Regions from separate parts of the Agrobacterium sp. GD03872 genome, predicted to be linked through region 3. Evidence: riboswitches for the same ligand, from Rfam matches in the RefSeq annotation. Region 3 holds a riboswitch; each other region holds the start of a gene.
What was found. Region 3 has a riboswitch for cobalamin ahead of nrdH (glutaredoxin-like protein NrdH). Riboswitches for the same ligand answer to the same signal wherever they lie in the genome.

Region 1: it holds a riboswitch for cobalamin, as region 3 does, so the genes downstream of both, N5D22_RS25440 (CbtB domain-containing protein) here and nrdH (glutaredoxin-like protein NrdH) in region 3, are expected to answer to the same signal.
Region 2: it holds a riboswitch for cobalamin, as region 3 does, so the genes downstream of both, N5D22_RS15200 (DUF1636 family protein) here and nrdH (glutaredoxin-like protein NrdH) in region 3, are expected to answer to the same signal.
Region 4: it holds a riboswitch for cobalamin, as region 3 does, so the genes downstream of both, N5D22_RS03660 (ABC transporter substrate-binding protein) here and nrdH (glutaredoxin-like protein NrdH) in region 3, are expected to answer to the same signal.

What each region holds. Positions count from the first base shown of each region.
Region 1 is NZ_JAOCCY010000023.1:48,681-52,772, forward strand. Features, by position in the region: gene N5D22_RS25430 (cytochrome c) at 67-501, shown strand; gene N5D22_RS25435 (cytochrome c) at 592-1,512, shown strand; cobalamin riboswitch at 1,560-1,799, shown strand; gene N5D22_RS25440 (CbtB domain-containing protein) at 1,959-2,141, shown strand; gene N5D22_RS25445 (CbtA family protein) at 2,153-2,863, shown strand; gene N5D22_RS25450 (hypothetical protein) at 2,868-3,182, shown strand; gene N5D22_RS25455 (glutamine amidotransferase) at 3,354-3,920, opposite strand; gene N5D22_RS25460 (GNAT family N-acetyltransferase) at 3,942-4,092, opposite strand, start outside.
Region 2 is NZ_JAOCCY010000005.1:289,563-293,654, forward strand. Features, by position in the region: gene cobN (cobaltochelatase subunit CobN) at 1-874, opposite strand, end outside; gene cobW (cobalamin biosynthesis protein CobW) at 878-1,915, opposite strand; gene N5D22_RS15200 (DUF1636 family protein) at 1,912-2,337, opposite strand; cobalamin riboswitch at 2,455-2,673, opposite strand; gene cobO (cob(I)yrinic acid a,c-diamide adenosyltransferase) at 2,807-3,424, shown strand; gene N5D22_RS15210 (cobyric acid synthase) at 3,426-4,092, shown strand, end outside.
Region 3 is NZ_JAOCCY010000002.1:14,959-19,050, reverse strand. Features, by position in the region: gene nrdF (class 1b ribonucleoside-diphosphate reductase subunit beta) at 1-125, opposite strand, end outside; gene nrdE (class 1b ribonucleoside-diphosphate reductase subunit alpha) at 142-2,328, opposite strand; gene nrdI (class Ib ribonucleoside-diphosphate reductase assembly flavoprotein NrdI) at 2,316-2,714, opposite strand; gene nrdH (glutaredoxin-like protein NrdH) at 2,727-2,948, opposite strand; cobalamin riboswitch at 3,204-3,428, opposite strand; gene N5D22_RS04000 (nucleoside triphosphate hydrolase) at 3,562-4,092, opposite strand, start outside.
Region 4 is NZ_JAOCCY010000001.1:752,616-756,707, forward strand. Features, by position in the region: gene N5D22_RS03655 (GNAT family N-acetyltransferase) at 1-758, shown strand, start outside; cobalamin riboswitch at 798-1,032, shown strand; gene N5D22_RS03660 (ABC transporter substrate-binding protein) at 1,190-2,221, shown strand; gene N5D22_RS03665 (iron ABC transporter permease) at 2,218-3,246, shown strand; gene N5D22_RS03670 (ABC transporter ATP-binding protein) at 3,243-4,043, shown strand; gene N5D22_RS03675 (pseudoazurin) at 4,040-4,092, shown strand, end outside.

The sequences.
Region 1 (4,092 bases), on a different contig from region 3:
GAAAGGGCATCCTCGCGCCGTTCCATCTAGCGTCCGGCATCAGGGCCGGAATCAAGGAGAGTGTGCATGAAACTGAAAACCATTGCGGCGGCCATGCTGTTCGGCTGTCTTTGCGCCGGAGCGGTCTATGCTGCCGGCGAAGTCGAAAAACGCGAAGGCATGATGAAGCAGATCGGTGGCGCCATGGGTTCGCTCGCCGCCATCACCAAGGGCGAAAAGCCCTTTGACGCCGAAGTCGTCAAGGCCGCCGTGACGACCATCAGCACCAATGCAAAGGCTTTCCCCGACCAGTTCCCAGCCGGCACCGAGACCGGCAGCGCGGCCGCTCCCGCCATCTGGGAAAATTTCGCGGACTTCAAGGCCAAGTCCGCCAAGCTCGGTACGGATGCGGACACGGTTCTCGCCAATCTCCCCACCGATCAGGCTGGCGTCGCCACCGCCATGAAGACGCTCGGCGCCGATTGTGGCACCTGCCACCAGACCTATCGTCTGAAAAAATAATCGCAGCACTTTGGAAACGCCGCTTCCCGGCGGCGTTTTCTCACGCTCGAAAGGCATCTGACGGGGTCAGGTGAGAATGGGGAGAGGGGTATGTCCTCCATCTGGACGAAACTCGTCGGCGGGGCCATCGTCGCAGCGATTGCGGGCTATGGCATATTCGCCTGGGTTACCGCGCCGGAACGCCAGGCGCCGAGCCACTGGGTCAGCCTTGGCGAACCGGATCTGGCCAATGGCGAAACGCTGTTCTGGGCGGGCGGCTGCGCAAGCTGCCACGCCGCGCCCGATGCCACGGGCGAGGCGCTGTTGACGCTTGCGGGCGGGCAGGCGCTGAAAAGCCCCTTCGGCACCTTCCATGTCCCCAATATTTCCTCCGATCCGCAGCATGGCATCGGCGGCTGGACGCTGGCGGAATTCGGCGACGCCATGACGCGCGGCGTGGGCAAGAACGGCGAGCATCTCTACCCGTCCTTTCCCTATGCCTCTTATGCCCGTATGACGCAGAAGGACATCAACGATCTCTTCGGTTATCTGAAAGCCCTGCCGGCCAGCCAGAACGATGCGCCGGATCACCAGCTGCCTTTCCCCTTCAATCTGCGCATGGTGCTGGGCGGCTGGAAATTCCTGTATTTCGACCCCTCCGCACCGCCGCGCGTCGAACTTGCCAATGCCAATGCCGAATTGCTGCGCGGCCAATATCTGGTGGAAGGGCCGGGCCATTGCGGCGAATGCCACACGCCGCGCAATGCGCTCGGCGGATTCCAGACGGATAAATGGCTGGCCGGCGGTCCCAATCCGGAAGGTGAGGGCCGTATTCCGGACATTACCCCCGCCTCGCAAAGCATAGGCAGCTGGGCGGCGGCCGATATTGCCAGCTATCTGGAAACCGGCTTCACCCCGGAATTCGACAGCGTCGGCGGCTCCATGGTCAAGGTGCAGCAGAACATGGCGCATCTGACGGCCGAAGACCGCGATGCGATTGCCGCCTATCTGAAGGCCATTCCGGCGCGGTAGGGTGCGGCGGGGGCGTGCGCGCCCATTGACTCCCGCCTCCACCCGGCGGATAACAATCCTGTGATGGTTCCTTCCGGTCGTTCCGGAAGGTGAAAAGGGAACACGATAGGGAGAAATCCTCATTCGTGGCTGCCCCCGCAACTGTGAGCGGAGAGCCTGAAACGAAGTGCCACTGGCAAGCCATTTCCCGGAAACCGAGGTTTCCAATCGGGCGAGGGCGATGCCGGGAAGGTGTTTCAGGTTTTGACCCGTAAGCCAGGAGACCTGCCATCACGGAAATGTCCATGCCGGCGGGGTGTCCGGAAGAGCGGAATGTCAGGTGGCGGGATCAATGCCTTCCTGTGTCAGTCTCGTATCCCCGTGGTGAAGTGTATCGCATGCGGTCTTGCGGCTTGTGCCGTTTGGCCGCGTCCAAAGGCGCGGGGTCGCGCCGGAGAGGGGTCACCATGTCCATCAATCAGAATACGGCAAATTCGGCCGTTTCCACAAAAACAGCCAGCTTTGCGCAATCGCTGACGGCGATCGTGCTTGGCCTGTTCGTTGTCGGTTTTGTCGGCTTTTCGCCCGTGGAAGCCGTTCACAATGCCGCGCACGACACGCGGCATGCCAATGCCTTCCCCTGCCATTGAGGGGTAACGGCATGTCATCTTTTCGCAATATCGTCTTTACCGCCGTTCTCGTCGGCATTCTCGGCGGTTTGGCCGTGTCTGCCATGCAGGCTGTCAGTACCACGCCGCTCATCCTGCAGGCGGAAACCTATGAAAGCGCCGGCGAAGCGCCCCACAGCCATGATGCGCCGGCCCCCGGTGCCGCCGTTCCCGCCCATGAGCACAATGACGAGGCCTGGGCTCCGGCCGATGGCTTCGAGCGTACCGCCTATACCGTCGCCGCCAATGTCCTGACCGCCATCGGTTATGCATTGGTGCTGACCGGCCTCATTTCGCTGCGTGGCACCAGTGGCGGCTGGCGCGAAGGCCTTCTCTGGGGCGTTGCCGGCTTTGCCGCCGTCATGCTGGCCCCGATGATCGGCCTGCCGCCGGAATTGCCGGGCAGTCCGGCAGCCGCACTTGAGGCGCGGCAGATCTGGTGGCTTGCGACGGTTGCCGCAACCGCGGGCGGCATTGCGCTGATCGCGTTCCGCCGCGAACCCTGGGCCATCGTATTGGCATTGGTGTTGATCGTTGCACCGCATGTGGTCGGCGCACCCTTGCCGCCGGAAGGCGAACATGCGCTGGCGCCGCTGCCGCTGGAGCGTCAGTTCATCGTCGCCGCGACCATCACGAGCTTCGTTTTCTGGGCGCTGCTCGGGACATTGAGCGCGTTTTTCCTGAAGCGCTTCCAGTCGGCTTGAGACTATGCAGGACGCAGCGGAGTGGAGTGAGGAACTCGATGCGCTGCGTTTTGCCGTACCTGGTCACGGCGCTTTCTGCGCCGTGCACCGTCTTGCCTTCAAGGCGGTCCTTGGGGCGACCCCGGATCGCGAGGTGGCTCTCGCCTGTTTTCATGAACACGAAGCCGCTTTTATCGCTGCGGCGCTCAGCAAGATCAAACGTGCAAATTTACCCGCCGGCCGCAGCCTGCATCTGAACAGCCGCGATATTCGCCGGGCGATTGCCGGGGAGAACGGCGATCATGCGGCGCGTGTTTGCCGCGTACTTGATCGGCGATAATCATTGCCGTTTTCACGTCCGTCATCCCGGCCCTGAGCCGGGATCCAGCCAGCCCAAGTCCTTGGGCTGAAAGGACTCTTTTCGCCGCGCAGACGCGCGTCGGCTGGATTCCGGCTCAAGGCCGGAATGACGGGGAGTAGAGGGAGCGCAAACAACCGAGACGGCTATGCCTCACCGATGCTCCGCCGCAAAAACCTGGAGTTCCGCCTCGGCTTCCGGACCAAAGAGGCCGAGGTGTTTCAGGATTTCCACAGCGAAACTGACCGGCGCGCTGCCGGCGGCGGTGACGATGCCGCCATCGCTGACCGCTTTCGGCTGGTCGCGATAAAGCGCCTCGCCGCCATAGGCAGGATAGGCCTTGTGCGATGCCAGCGAATTGCCGGTATGGGCGACGCCGTTCAGGACGCCCGTGCCGCCGAGCGCGCTTGCCGCCGCGCAGATGCCGGCCACCAGCCGGTCCCTGTCGCGAAACCGGTGCACCAGCCCGCCAAGATCGACAGCGGTTCCCTTTTCCCAGCTGAGACCGCCGGGAATGATGAGAGCGTCGACATTCTCGGGATCGAGCGCGCCATAGGACGTGTCAGGCGTCACCTTCAGCCCGCCCATCGAGATCACCGGCGCACCATCGGGAGTGGCGTAGACGATCTCGACGCCGAGATAGCTGCGCGCCGCCGCCGCAAGCAGGGCCGGTTCCCAGTCCGCAAAATCCTGCGCCAGCGCAATGGCGATCCGTGTCATGGCCGTCTCCGTGGTTTTTAATCAGGCGATGGACTGCATGTAGCGCATGCCGGTGACCGGCCGGGGCGCGAAATCCATGTTTTCGTAGAAACGATGTGCCGCGACATTACCTGTTGTGGCGCTGACGGAAAGATAGTCGCAGCCGAGCCGCTTGGCGATATCGCGGGCGCGG
Region 2 (4,092 bases), on a different contig from region 3:
CCTGAAAAACCGGCACGCCCAGGCGGTCGAACAGGGTCTTACCGCTATCATCCGCCTGGCTGGCGAAAGCCGTGGCGGCAATGATCGCAGCGGGCTGCAACTCAGGCAGCACAGTATCAAGAAAACGGATGGCCTCGCCATCCTTCAGGCCGCTGACAAAAATCGGCAGGGGCGCAAAACCGCGCTCGCAAAGAGCATGAAAGAGTGCGTCGACGGGTGCCGCGTCTGTCGCCAGCAGCATGGAGCGGTAAAAGAGAATGGGCAAAATGGCCGCATCGGCAGGAAAACCGGCACAGGCTTCAGCCTGCCCGACCACACCTCGATCCGGCCGATAGAAACCGGTTTTCGGCAATGGCGCGGCCTCCATATCCGGCCACTCCCCGTCGCTCGCGAGAACGGTGAGGCCGGCGGCAAGACGGCCCATATTCTCCTGTCCGCCCTCCCGGAAGAAGGAGAGAACGGAGGCCAGCATCTGCCTGTCCACGGTCGAAGCCGCTTCGAGCTTTTCGTCCCTTTCGCTGCACTCTCCCGGCAGGAGCAGGAGCTTTATGCCGCGCCTGCGCGCCACAATGGCAAGCTGGTCGACGCCATAACGCCAGCGCTCCGCGCCGCCGAGAATCCGGATAAGAATGACGCGAGCATGTCCCGCCGTCTTTTCAATCCAGAGGTCGACAGACATGGGGTGCCGAAGCTCGGAAAGATTGGCGACGGACAGGGCTGGAACAGCGCTGTCAGCACGCTGCCAGGCCTGTTCCAGCCCGGCAAGATCGCTTGCCGAGAAAGACAGGATCACCACATCCGACCTGGGCTGGTTGAGATCAACCGGCTCGATCAGATCGTCAAGAGACGAGGATGTGGTGGCGAGAATATGCATGGGTCAGGCAGCCAGCATCTGCTCGATTTTTTCGCGGTTGATACCCTTTTCGCCGATGACGACGAGGCGGCTGCGGCGTTCCTCGCCCACCGCCCAGGGACGGTCATAATAATGATTGACGCGGCTGCCGACAGCCTGCACCTGCAGGCGCATCGGCTTGGCGGAGACCTCGATAAAGCCTTTTATGCGCAGCACGTTTTCCGCAGCCGCCGTCTCGGCGATACGCGCCGCCAGCGCTTCCGGATCGCTCACCGCCGGCAGATCGATGACGAAGCTGTCAAAATCATCGTGCTCGTGGTCAAGCTCGCCATCATGGTGGGTGCGGCGGTTTTCGATATCCTCTTCCACCGCAAGACCGAGACCGATCAGCACAGCCGGATCGATGGCGCCGTTCGAAGCCACGACGATCTTCGCCGCTTTCGGCAGATGTTCGAGAATATGCGCCTTCGCCCTGTCGAGACCGGTATCGTCAAGAAGATCGGCCTTGGTCAGCACGATGAGATCGGCGCAGGCGACCTGGTCTTCGAAAACCTCTTCGACCGGGTCATCGTGATCGAGCGCCTCGTCATTGGCGCGCTGGGCGGCGAGCGCTTCCATGTCGTGGGCAACCTGTCCCTCGGCAAGGGCCGCACCATCCACCACGGCCACAACAGCGTCTACCGTGACACGGCTCTTGATCGCCGGCCACTGGAAGGCCTGCACCAGCGGCTTTGGCAGGGTAAGCCCCGAGGTCTCGATGAGGATGTGCTCCACCTTGGGCTGGCGGCTCAGAATCTGCTCGATGGCGGGCTGGAAATCATCCGCCACCGTGCAGCAGATGCAGCCATTGGCCAGTTCGACGATGTTCTCTTCCGGGCAGCTTTCAATACCGCAGCCTTTCAGGATTTCGCCGTCGATGCCGATATCGCCGAATTCATTGACGATGATGGCGAGCCGCTTGCCGTCAAGCTTTTCGAGAAGTCCGCGCAGCAGCGTGGTTTTGCCAGCCCCCAGAAAGCCGGTGACGATGGTGCAGGGAACGCGGTCCAGAAGGGTGCTCATGATCTCTCCTCGGTAAAATCGAATGGGGGAATGCGCGCCACCATGCCGCGCTTTAATGGTTCGGGGCGGCCGCGCCAGGGCATCAGGCCATCGGGGGCGGCAGCCAGCAGCCGCGCGCCGGTCAGCAAATCTTCCGCATCGCCGGACGTCAGCCCGCCGAAGACGTAGGACCAGCCATTGGCGCTGCGCAGTGCGGCGCTGAGGCCGCGCTTGCAATTGGCAAGGCAATTGACGGAACGGACGGCAATGCCCGCCTCCTCCGCCTTTGCGATAACGGCGTCGGCAAGGCGCGAACCGGGACGCGGTTCGGCATTCGGATCGGCTTCATCGCGACAGCTTCGGCAAACGAAGACGACCACGCCGGGCGCCGTTTCGTCCTGCGTGTTTCCGCCTGCACATGGAGATGTTGCTGAAATATCCAAACGTCCCGTTCCCGCGCCTTCAAAAATCTTCAGGGGTGCGGATATCGAAAACGGCACGCGGACAGGCGCAAGCCGGCTGTTCGATCGGACCGACTGACCGGAGCACCCCGCCCGGCAGACGTTTTTTCCTGAAACGGCAGGTCTCCTGGCTTGCGGCTCGATCAACACCCGGGCACCGCCTTCCCGAACCATGAGAGAGGTCCAGTGGCTTTACGGTGCGGGCTTACCGCTTACAGTTGCGGGGGCAGCCACGGAATGGCCCGGCAATCGGGGTTGACCGTGTTCCCTCTTAGCTTTTCCCGTTGCCGGGAAAAGACCGTCAGTCCGTTACCCTTAGGCTGAACGGGCGCGGGGGTCAATGCCGCGGCCCCGTGGCTGGCGCATTGCCGGGTGCGGCAAATTGGGTATAGTCGCCGCTCCGAATGGCGGGGCACGTATTCCCGCAACGCTGGATGAGAAGGAAAACGCGATGACACGTGACATCAGCGACAGCGAAGCCGAACGCCACCGGCGGAAAATGGTCAACCGCAAAACGGTGCAGGACGCCGAAGTCGCGGCAAAGACCGTCGAAAAAGGCCTGCTGATGATCAATACCGGCCCCGGTAAAGGCAAATCCACAGCTGCTTTTGGCCTTGCCTTGCGCATGCTCGGCACCGGGCGTCGGGTGGGTATTGTGCAATTCATCAAGGGTGCATGGTCGACGGGTGAACAGCAGGCGCTGACCCTGTTTGGCGACAAGGTCGTATGGCGCACCATGGGCGAGGGTTTCACGTGGGACACGCAGGATCTGAAACGCGATGTGGCTGCAGCCGCAAAAGCCTGGGAAGAAGCCAAGGCGCTGATGGCGGACGAAACGATCGGCCTGCTGGTCTTCGATGAGCTGAACATCGCGCTGCGTTACGATTACCTGCCGCTGGAAGAGGTCGTCGAAACGCTTTCCAGCCGCAGGCCCGATCTGCATGTCATCGTTACCGGCCGCAACGCCAAGCAACCGCTGATCGACGCCGCCGATATGGTGACAGAAATGACGCTGGTGAAACATCACTTCAAGGCGGGCGTGAAGGCGCAGGCGGGGATAGAATTCTGACATGACTGCGCGGGTGCTGATGTTTCAGGGAACCGGCTCGGATGTCGGCAAATCGCTGATGGTGGCCGGCCTTGCCCGTGCATTCACCCGGCGCGGCCTGTCCGTCATGCCGTTTAAGCCGCAGAACATGTCCAACAATGCGGCGGTTACCGCCGACGGCGGCGAGATCGGGCGCGCGCAGGCGCTGCAGGCGCGGGCGGCCGGCGTACCGCTTTCCGTCCACATGAACCCGGTGCTCCTGAAACCGCAGAGCGAAACCGGCGCGCAGGTGGTAGTACAGGGTAAGGTTGTCGGAAACGCCAAGGCAGCCGATTATCAGCACATGAAGGCCGGGCTGATGCCACGGGTGATTGAAAGCTTCGAACGCCTGAAACAGCAGGCCGATCTCGTGCTGGTGGAAGGGGCGGGTAGCGCATCCGAAATCAATCTTCGCGCCAATGACATCGCCAATATGGGTTTCGCCCGCGCCGCCGATGCGCCCGTCATCCTGATCGGCGATATAGACCGGGGCGGCGTCATCGCCAGTCTTGTCGGCACCAAGGCCGTGCTCGAACAGGAAGATGCAACGATGATAGAAGGTTTTATCGTCAACCGATTTCGCGGCGATCCGGCCCTGTTTTCGGACGGCATGCGGATGATTGCGGAAAAGACAGGCTGGTCCCCCATCG
Region 3 (4,092 bases):
GGCACTTTTTCCGGCAGCCAGAAATTCGAGGTCAGGCGGTTCCAGACTTCGAGATCCTTGTCGTCCTCGATGCGGTTCCAGTTGACCGCGCGGATGCGGGACGCGGTTTTTACGGCGATGTTCATTCTCTTGTCCCTCAAATCAGAGCGTGCAGGAAACGCAGCCCTGAACCTGCGTGCCTTCCAGCGCCATCTGGCGCAAACGAATGTAGTAGATGGTCTTGATGCCCTTCTTCCAGGCGTAGATCTGCGCGCGGTTGATATCACGCGTCGTCGCCGTATCGCGGAAAAACAGCGTCAGCGACAGGCCCTGATCGACATGCTGGGTAGCCGCCGCATAGGTGTCGATGATCTTTTCAGGGCCGATCTCATAGGCGTCCTGATAATATTCGAGATTGTCGTTCGAGAGATAGGAAGCCGGGTAATAAACGCGGCCGATCTTGCCCTCTTTACGGATTTCGATCTTCGAGACGATCGGATGAATGGAAGAGGTGGAGTGGTTGATATAGGAGATCGAACCGGTTGGCGGTACGGCCTGAAGGTTCTGGTTATAGAGACCCGATGCCATCACGTCCTGCTTCAACGCCGTCCAGTCTTCCTGCGTTGGAATGGCAATACCGGCTTTTTCGAAGAGCGCACGGACCTTTTCCGTCGCGGGCAACCATTCCCGGTCGGTATATTTGTCGAAATAGTCGCCCGAGGCATATTTGGAGTTCTCAAAGCCCCTGAAGCTCTGACCCCTTTCCACGGCCAGCCGGTTGCTGGCGCGGATGGCGTGATAGGTCACCGTGTAGAAATAGATATTGGTGAAATCGATGCCTTCTTCCGAGCCGTAGAAGATGCGCTCCCGCGCCAGATAACCGTGCAGGTTCATCTGACCGAGTCCGATGGCGTGGCTGGCATCATTGCCCTTTTCCACCGAGGGAACGGAAGAGATGTGGCTCATATCCGAAACAGCCGTCAGCGCCCGGATGGAGGTCTCGATGGTCTTGCCGAAATCGGCCGAATCCATCGCCGACGCAATATTGAGTGATCCGAGATTGCAGGAAATATCCTTGCCCATATGGCTATAGGACAGATCGGCGTTGAACTCGCTCGCTTCGCTGACCTGCAGGATTTCCGAGCAGAGATTGCTCATGCTGATGCGGCCGGCGACCGGATTGGCGCGGTTCACCGTGTCCTCGAACATGATGTAGGGGTAACCGCTCTCGAACTGGATTTCGGCGATCACCTGGAAGAATTCGCGCGCCTTGATCTTCTTCTTGCGGATGCGGCTATCGGCGACCATTTCATGATATTTTTCACTGACCGAAATCTCGGTCAACGGCACGCCATAGACCCGCTCCACATCATAGGGCGAGAACAGATACATATCCTCATTGTTGCGGGCGAGTTCGAAGGTGATGTCGGGGATCACCACGCCGAGCGACAGGGTCTTGATGCGGATTTTCTCGTCGGCATTTTCGCGCTTGGTATCGAGGAAGCGCATGATATCGGGGTGGTGAGCGTGCAGATAGACCGCGCCGGCACCCTGTCGCGCGCCAAGCTGGTTGGCATAGGAAAAACTGTCTTCCAGCAGCTTCATGACAGGGATGACGCCGGACGACTGGTTTTCGATCTGTTTGATCGGCGCTCCAAATTCGCGGATATTGGTCAAGGACAGCGCCACGCCGCCGCCGCGCTTGGAAAGCTGCAGGGCCGAATTGATGGAGCGGCCGATGCTTTCCATATTGTCTTCCACACGCAGCAGAAAACACGAGACCAGTTCACCACGGCTCTTTTTGCCGGCGTTGAGGAATGTCGGCGTTGCCGGCTGGAAGCGGCCTGAAATGATCTCATCGACCAGATTGCTGGCAAGCTGCTCATCGCCACGCGCAAGGGCCAGTGCCACCATGCAGACGCGATCCTCGTAACGCTCCAGATAACGTTTTCCGTCGAAGGTCTTCAGCGTGTAGGAGGTGTAATATTTGAAAGCGCCGAGAAAGGTCGGGAAGCGGAACTTCCGGGCATAGGCTTCGTCATAGAGATCGCGGACGAAGTTGAAGGAATACTGATCCAGTACCTCCTGTTCGTAATATCCCTCCGTCACCAGATAATCGAGCTTTTCCCTGAGGTTATGAAAAAAGACGGTGTTCTGGTTGACGTGCTGGAGGAAATATTGCCGGGCGGCCAGCCGATCCTTGTCGAGCTGGATCTTTCCGTTCTCGTCGTAAAGGTTCAGCATCGCGTTCAGCGCGTGGTAGTCCAGAGCCGCATCGAGCGGCTTCTGGGTTGCGGCTGCCGGCTGTTTGGCGTCCTTGCGCAGCGCGCCTGAGGTCAGCGTGTCCAAAATCGTTCCAATCCATGTTTGACATTGGCGACATCTTCCTCCGTGCCGAGAAGCTCGAAGCGATAGAGAAACGGCACCGCACATTTGCGCGAGACGATATCTCCGGCGGATGCGAAAGCTGCGCCAAAATTCGTGTTTCCCGCCGCGATGACGCCGCGAATGAGATTTCGGTTGGAGGGCTCGTTCAAGAACCGGATGACCGGCTTTGGCACGGCCCCTTTGGTGCCGCCGCCCCCATAGGTGGGGGTGACGAGCACATAGGGCTCGGACACATGGGGAACATCTTCCTCAACGCCAAGCGGCAGACGAAACAGACGCCGTCCCAGTTTCAGAAGGAAACGATGGGTGTTTTCGGAGCGGCTGGAATAATAGACGATCAGGCCCATCGCCCCGCCGCCTCAGCTGATCGAGCCGATCATATCCGGCCGGAAACCCGCCCAATGGCGCTCGCCGGCAACGACGACGGGAACCTGCATGTAACCGAGGCCACGGACATGATCGAGCGCTTCAGTATCTTCGGAGATATCGACGATCTCATAGGGGACGCCGATGCGGTCTAGCGCACGATAGGTGGCGGTGCATTGGACGCAGGCGGGCTTGCTGTAAACGGTGACGGTCATAATTTCCTCTCTCGAAGCCGGTTTCGGACACGGCTCAACATTGCCGATTGCAATCGCAATCGGACGGCGATGGTTCTGTCATTAGGGTGGGCGTGCGCGGCTTTTAGCCGCGTAAAATCACTCTCTACGCCGACGAGCGCAGCAACTCAAACAAATGCACTGGCATGACTTCACCCCGAAGCTTGTTCTGGAGGGGGCAGAAAAGGGCGAACGCAAATCATTTGCGCCATACACCTTCCTCCGGACACCCCGCCCGTGGACGTTTGCGCTCAAGGCAGGTCTCCTGACTTGCGGGTCACAACATCTATCCCGGCCTTCCCGAAGCTCTCAGCCCCAGTGACCCAAATCGGAACGATGCTCGCCGCTTACAGTTGCGGGGGCAGTTTCGGCCTTGCTCCGCCATGAAGGCGTTACGCACCGAATTCCCGTCTTAGCTCCCGACCCTTGCGAATCGGAAGAACCTCGAACACCACATATAGTATATGAGGAAATTTTCGCGTCAACGGATAGACATGGGAAAGCCGCGCCCTGTGGATCAAAAAGATTCAACACATGGTCAACAAAGGCTTAACGGCAAGTGCGCCTTGCCCCTCCAGCGCGGGAAAGCGTTAATCTATTCCCAGATATCGATACGGATATCGGCGGGGCGGGCGTTTTCGATCACCCTTTTTCCGTTGGGAAGATCGTTTTCGAAAAGTTTGGCGTGGATCGCGGCCGCATCGAGACCGTAACCCTGCCATCTGTCCCGCAGCCTCTTTTCCAGCACGTCGACGGATGGACCGACAAAGATGGTGAGGTCGAAGCTTTCGGAAAGCGTCGTCCAGGGCGCTTCATTCAGCAGAAGGTAATTGCCTTCAGCAAGGACGAAGCGTGTTTCCGGGGCGATGGCGCGGGCGGAGGCAATGGCGATTTCGCGGGAGCGGTCGAAGACCGGTACCAGAACTTCCTGCCCGCCCTTGCGGACGGCGGAGACAATATCGAGGAACCCGCGCACGTCGAATGTTTCCGGCGCACCCTTTCGCGGCAGCAGTCCGCGTTCCGCAAGAATGCCGTTATCCATATGGAAACCGTCCATCGGTAGAACAGCGGCCGTTTCGCCGCGCAGGCGCAAGGCGTCGCAAAGCGCATCCGCCAGCGTGGATTT
Region 4 (4,092 bases), on a different contig from region 3:
GTTTCCTGCGGCAGTGCGGCGTCGGCCTTGCCGCGCTTGACGAAATCGATCGCCTTGTCGCAACGGCAATGCTGTTTCCTTATGATGAGGGTTTCGCGACGGTCGGCATGGTCATCGTTTCCCCGCGTTTGCAGGGGCAGGGCGTTGCGCCATGGCTGGTGGGCCAACTCATTGCGGGTTACCCTGACGCCGCCCTGCGGTTGAACGCCACGGAAGCCTCGCGACGGCTTTTCGCACGGCTGGGTTTTTCCGGAGATACGGAGAAAGTACATCTCCTGCGCGGCAAGGCGCGCTGCCCTGCCGAGATGCCGACGCTTGGAAGAAAACAGAGAATCGAGCCGCTGTCCGAGGATCATTTGTCCGCTGTGGCGGATCTGGATCGGGCGGCTTTCGGTGCTTCCCGCCGGGGCGTCCTGCAACGCCTTCTCCGGGAAAATACGGGTTACGGCCTGTTCGAGGCCGATCGTCTTGCCGCCTTTGCATTGCGGCGTGCTGCGGGGCGGGGCCATATTGTCGGCCCGGTCGTTGCCGGTGACGAGGTGGATGCGATTGCGCTGGTGAGGCGGCATTTTTCCGATCTCGGCGATCAGCTTGTCCGTCTCGATGCCGTGCGGGATAGCGGTCTTCTGACCGAGTTCCTGGCGCAATCCGGGCTGGTGGTGATCGAAACGCTCACCACCATGTCGAAAGGCGCGCCGCAACCGGCAGGCTCCGGTTCCGCAAAGATTTTCGCCCTGGCAGGCCCGTCTTTGTGCTGAGGTGCGGCACTATCGCAATTGACGCCCCGCCTCTTGCCCCTTATGTGAGAAAGCGACGGTTCCTGCAGCCGAAAGGCGAAGGGATTAATAGGGAACATGGTGCGGGCGATCTTTTTCGCCCAATGCCGTGGCTGCCCCCGCAACTGTAAGCGGATTGTCGTTCATCCCCGTGACGCTCAAGGCGTCGTGCCACTGTATTCTCCGGAATGCGGGAAGGCAGATGAGTGACGTAAATCCGTGAGCCAGGAGACCTGCCGTCAAAATATAAACCATCGTTACGGGCGGGGAAGCCCGGAGGAGGAGATTGTAATGTTATTTCATAACATTTCGTTTGCGTCCTATGCCCGTTCTCCGTACAAGACGTCCCGCTGTTGCTGCGCGTTCTGACGCCTGCTGCTCTGGAATAAGTTTTACTTTCGACTGGAGAACACATGTTTCATTCTAGACGCCTGCCGGCCCATGCCGGTTTTCTGGCCGCCGCGCTTGCGGTTTTGCCTGTTGCCAACGCTTACGCTGCCGAAACCACCTATCCCCTGACGATCAACAGCTGCGGTCAGGAGATCACCTTCAAGCAGGCACCCGCCCGCACCGTGTCCGTCGGCCAGAGCACGACCGAGGTTCTTTACCTGCTCGGCCTCGCCGACAAGGTGGTCGGCACCGCGCTGTGGATCGGCCCGGTTCTGAAGGGTTACGAGGAAGCCAATGCCAGGGTCGAGCGACTGGCCGATAACGATCCGAGCTTCGAGGCGGTCGTCGGCAAGAGACCCGACCTCGTGACGACGCAGTTCCAGTGGCAGATCGGCCCCGAAGGCGTTGTCGGAACGCCGGCGCAATTTGCCGAACTCGGCATTCCCGTCTATACCTCGCCCGCCGATTGCATGGGCAAGGACAATTCCGGCGGCGGCGACGGCGTGCGCAACACCGGTTTCACCATGGAACTGATCTATCAGGAAATTCGCGATCTCGCCAAAATCTTCAACGTGCAGGATCGCGGTGAAGAGGTCGTTGCCGACCTGAAGAAGCGTGAAGATGCCGCCCGCGCCAAGATCGCCTCCGCCAACGGCAAGCTTTCGGCCGTCTTCTGGTTCTCGAGCGCCGAGCTGGATATCGATCCCTATGTGGCCGGCCGCAACGGCGCGCCCGGTTACATCATGTCCGCGCTGGGGCTGAAGAATGTCATCGAAAGCGATGAAGAATGGCCGACCGTCGGCTGGGAAACCATCGCCAAGGCCAATCCGTCCATCATCGTCGCCGGCAAGATGGATCGCCGTCGTTTCCCCGCGGATGATGTCGCCGTCAAGCTGAAGTTCCTCGCCACCGATCCCGTGGCCAGCATCATGCCTGCCGTCAAGGAAGGTCGTGTGTTCGAAATGGATGCGCAGGCGATGAACCCCACCATCCGCACCATTGAAGGCATCGAAACGCTGGCTGAAGCGATTTCGGCTGCCGGTCTCGCCAAGTGAACGGTCTCTCCGTCCATCTCGGCAGGGCGGGGCTGGCTCTTGCCGCGCTCGCCCTGCTGCTCGTCGCGCTGATGGCCGGGGCGGCCATCGGCGAGACCGCCATTCCTTTCGATGTCGTGGCGAAAACCATCGCCAACCGTGTCTTCCATGCCGGTTATCCGCTGGAGCCGCTGGATGAGGGTATCGTCTGGAGTTACCGTCTCAGCCGTGCGGTCGTTGCGGCCTGTTGCGGTGCTTCGCTGGCGCTCGCTGGCGCGGTGCTGCAATCGCTGCTGCGCAATCCGCTCGCCGATCCTTATATTCTCGGCATTTCCGCCGGCGCCTCCACTGGCGCCGTCGCTGTTGCGCTTCTGGGTTTCGGCGCGGGGTTCCTGACGATGCCCGCCGGTGCGCTTATCGGCGCTTTTGTTGCGTTTTCGCTGGTCAGTCTTCTGGCCGTGCGGGCGGGACACGGCAACAGCGCCATCATTCTGGCGGGGGTGGCCGGCTCACAGCTGTTCAACGCCATGACCTCTTTCATCGTCACTAAATCCGCCAATGCTGAACAGGCGCGCGGCATCATGTTCTGGCTGCTGGGCAACCTCTCGGGCGTGCGCTGGCCGGATGTCTGGCTGGCGCTGCCGGTCAGCCTCGCAGGACTTGCCGTATGCCTCTGGTATGCCCGGGCGCTCGATGCCTTCGCCTTCGGCGGTCAGGCCGCTGCCTCGCTCGGCATTCCGGTACGCTGGGTCTATGCCGCGCTGATCTCCGTTTCGGCGATCATGACGGCTGCAATGGTGTCGCTGGTCGGCTCCATTGGCTTCGTGGGCCTCGTCATTCCGCATGCCGCGCGTATCTTCGTCGGCGTTCGCCACGGCATCTTGCTGCCGGTAACGGCGCTAACCGGCGCGGTTTTCATGATCGTCGCGGATATTCTCTCGCGCATCGTCATTCCGGGACAGGTGCTGCCCATCGGCGTCATCACGGCCCTCGTCGGTGCGCCCGCCTTTGCCTTCATTCTCGGTCAGAAGAGGGGGCGTTCATGAAATTATCCGCCCACGACCTGCATTTTCACGCCGGCAATGTCGATATCGTGCGCGGCGTTTCACTCGATGTCGGTTCGGGTGAGTTTCTTGGCGTCATCGGACCGAACGGTTCCGGCAAAAGCACGCTGCTCTCCATGCTGGCAGGCATTCGCAAGCCGCGCCGGGGGCAGGTTACGCTCGGGGGTGAGCCGCTTGCCTCATTGGGACGGCGAGACCTTGCCCGCCGGCTCGCCTTCGTGGAGCAGCAGGCCGAAACCACCGAGCGCATCACAGCACGACAGGCGGTGGAGCTTGGGCGCACGCCCTATCTCGGGCCGCTTTCCGCCTGGTCGCAGGAGGATGACGCCATTGTTGATGCAGCACTTGCCAATGTCGACATGGCCGACAAGGCGGAGCGCAACTGGCACCATCTTTCCGGTGGCGAACGCCAGCGGCTGCATATTGCCCGCGCATTGGCGCAGGAGCCGCATATCCTGCTCCTGGACGAGCCGACCAATCACCTCGATATCGGTCATCAGATCGGCCTGCTCGATCTGGTGCGCCGGCAGGGCCTGACCGTTGTGGCGGCGCTGCACGATCTCAATCACGCCGCCATGTTCTGCGATCGCGTCGCCATCATGCATCGGGGCGAGATGATCGCGGTCGGTCCGCCGCGGGAGGTTCTGACACCGGCGAGAATAGCCGCCGTCTTCGGGGTGGAATGCGTCGTCACCACGGATGAGGGCGGCTTTTCTCATATTCGTTTTCTGCCGGCCCACGGGCGGGCCGGGCATGCAAGGAAAGTACTGGCACGATGATGACATTGACGGAGCTCGCAAACGCCGCTGCAAAGACCAGACTGTTTTG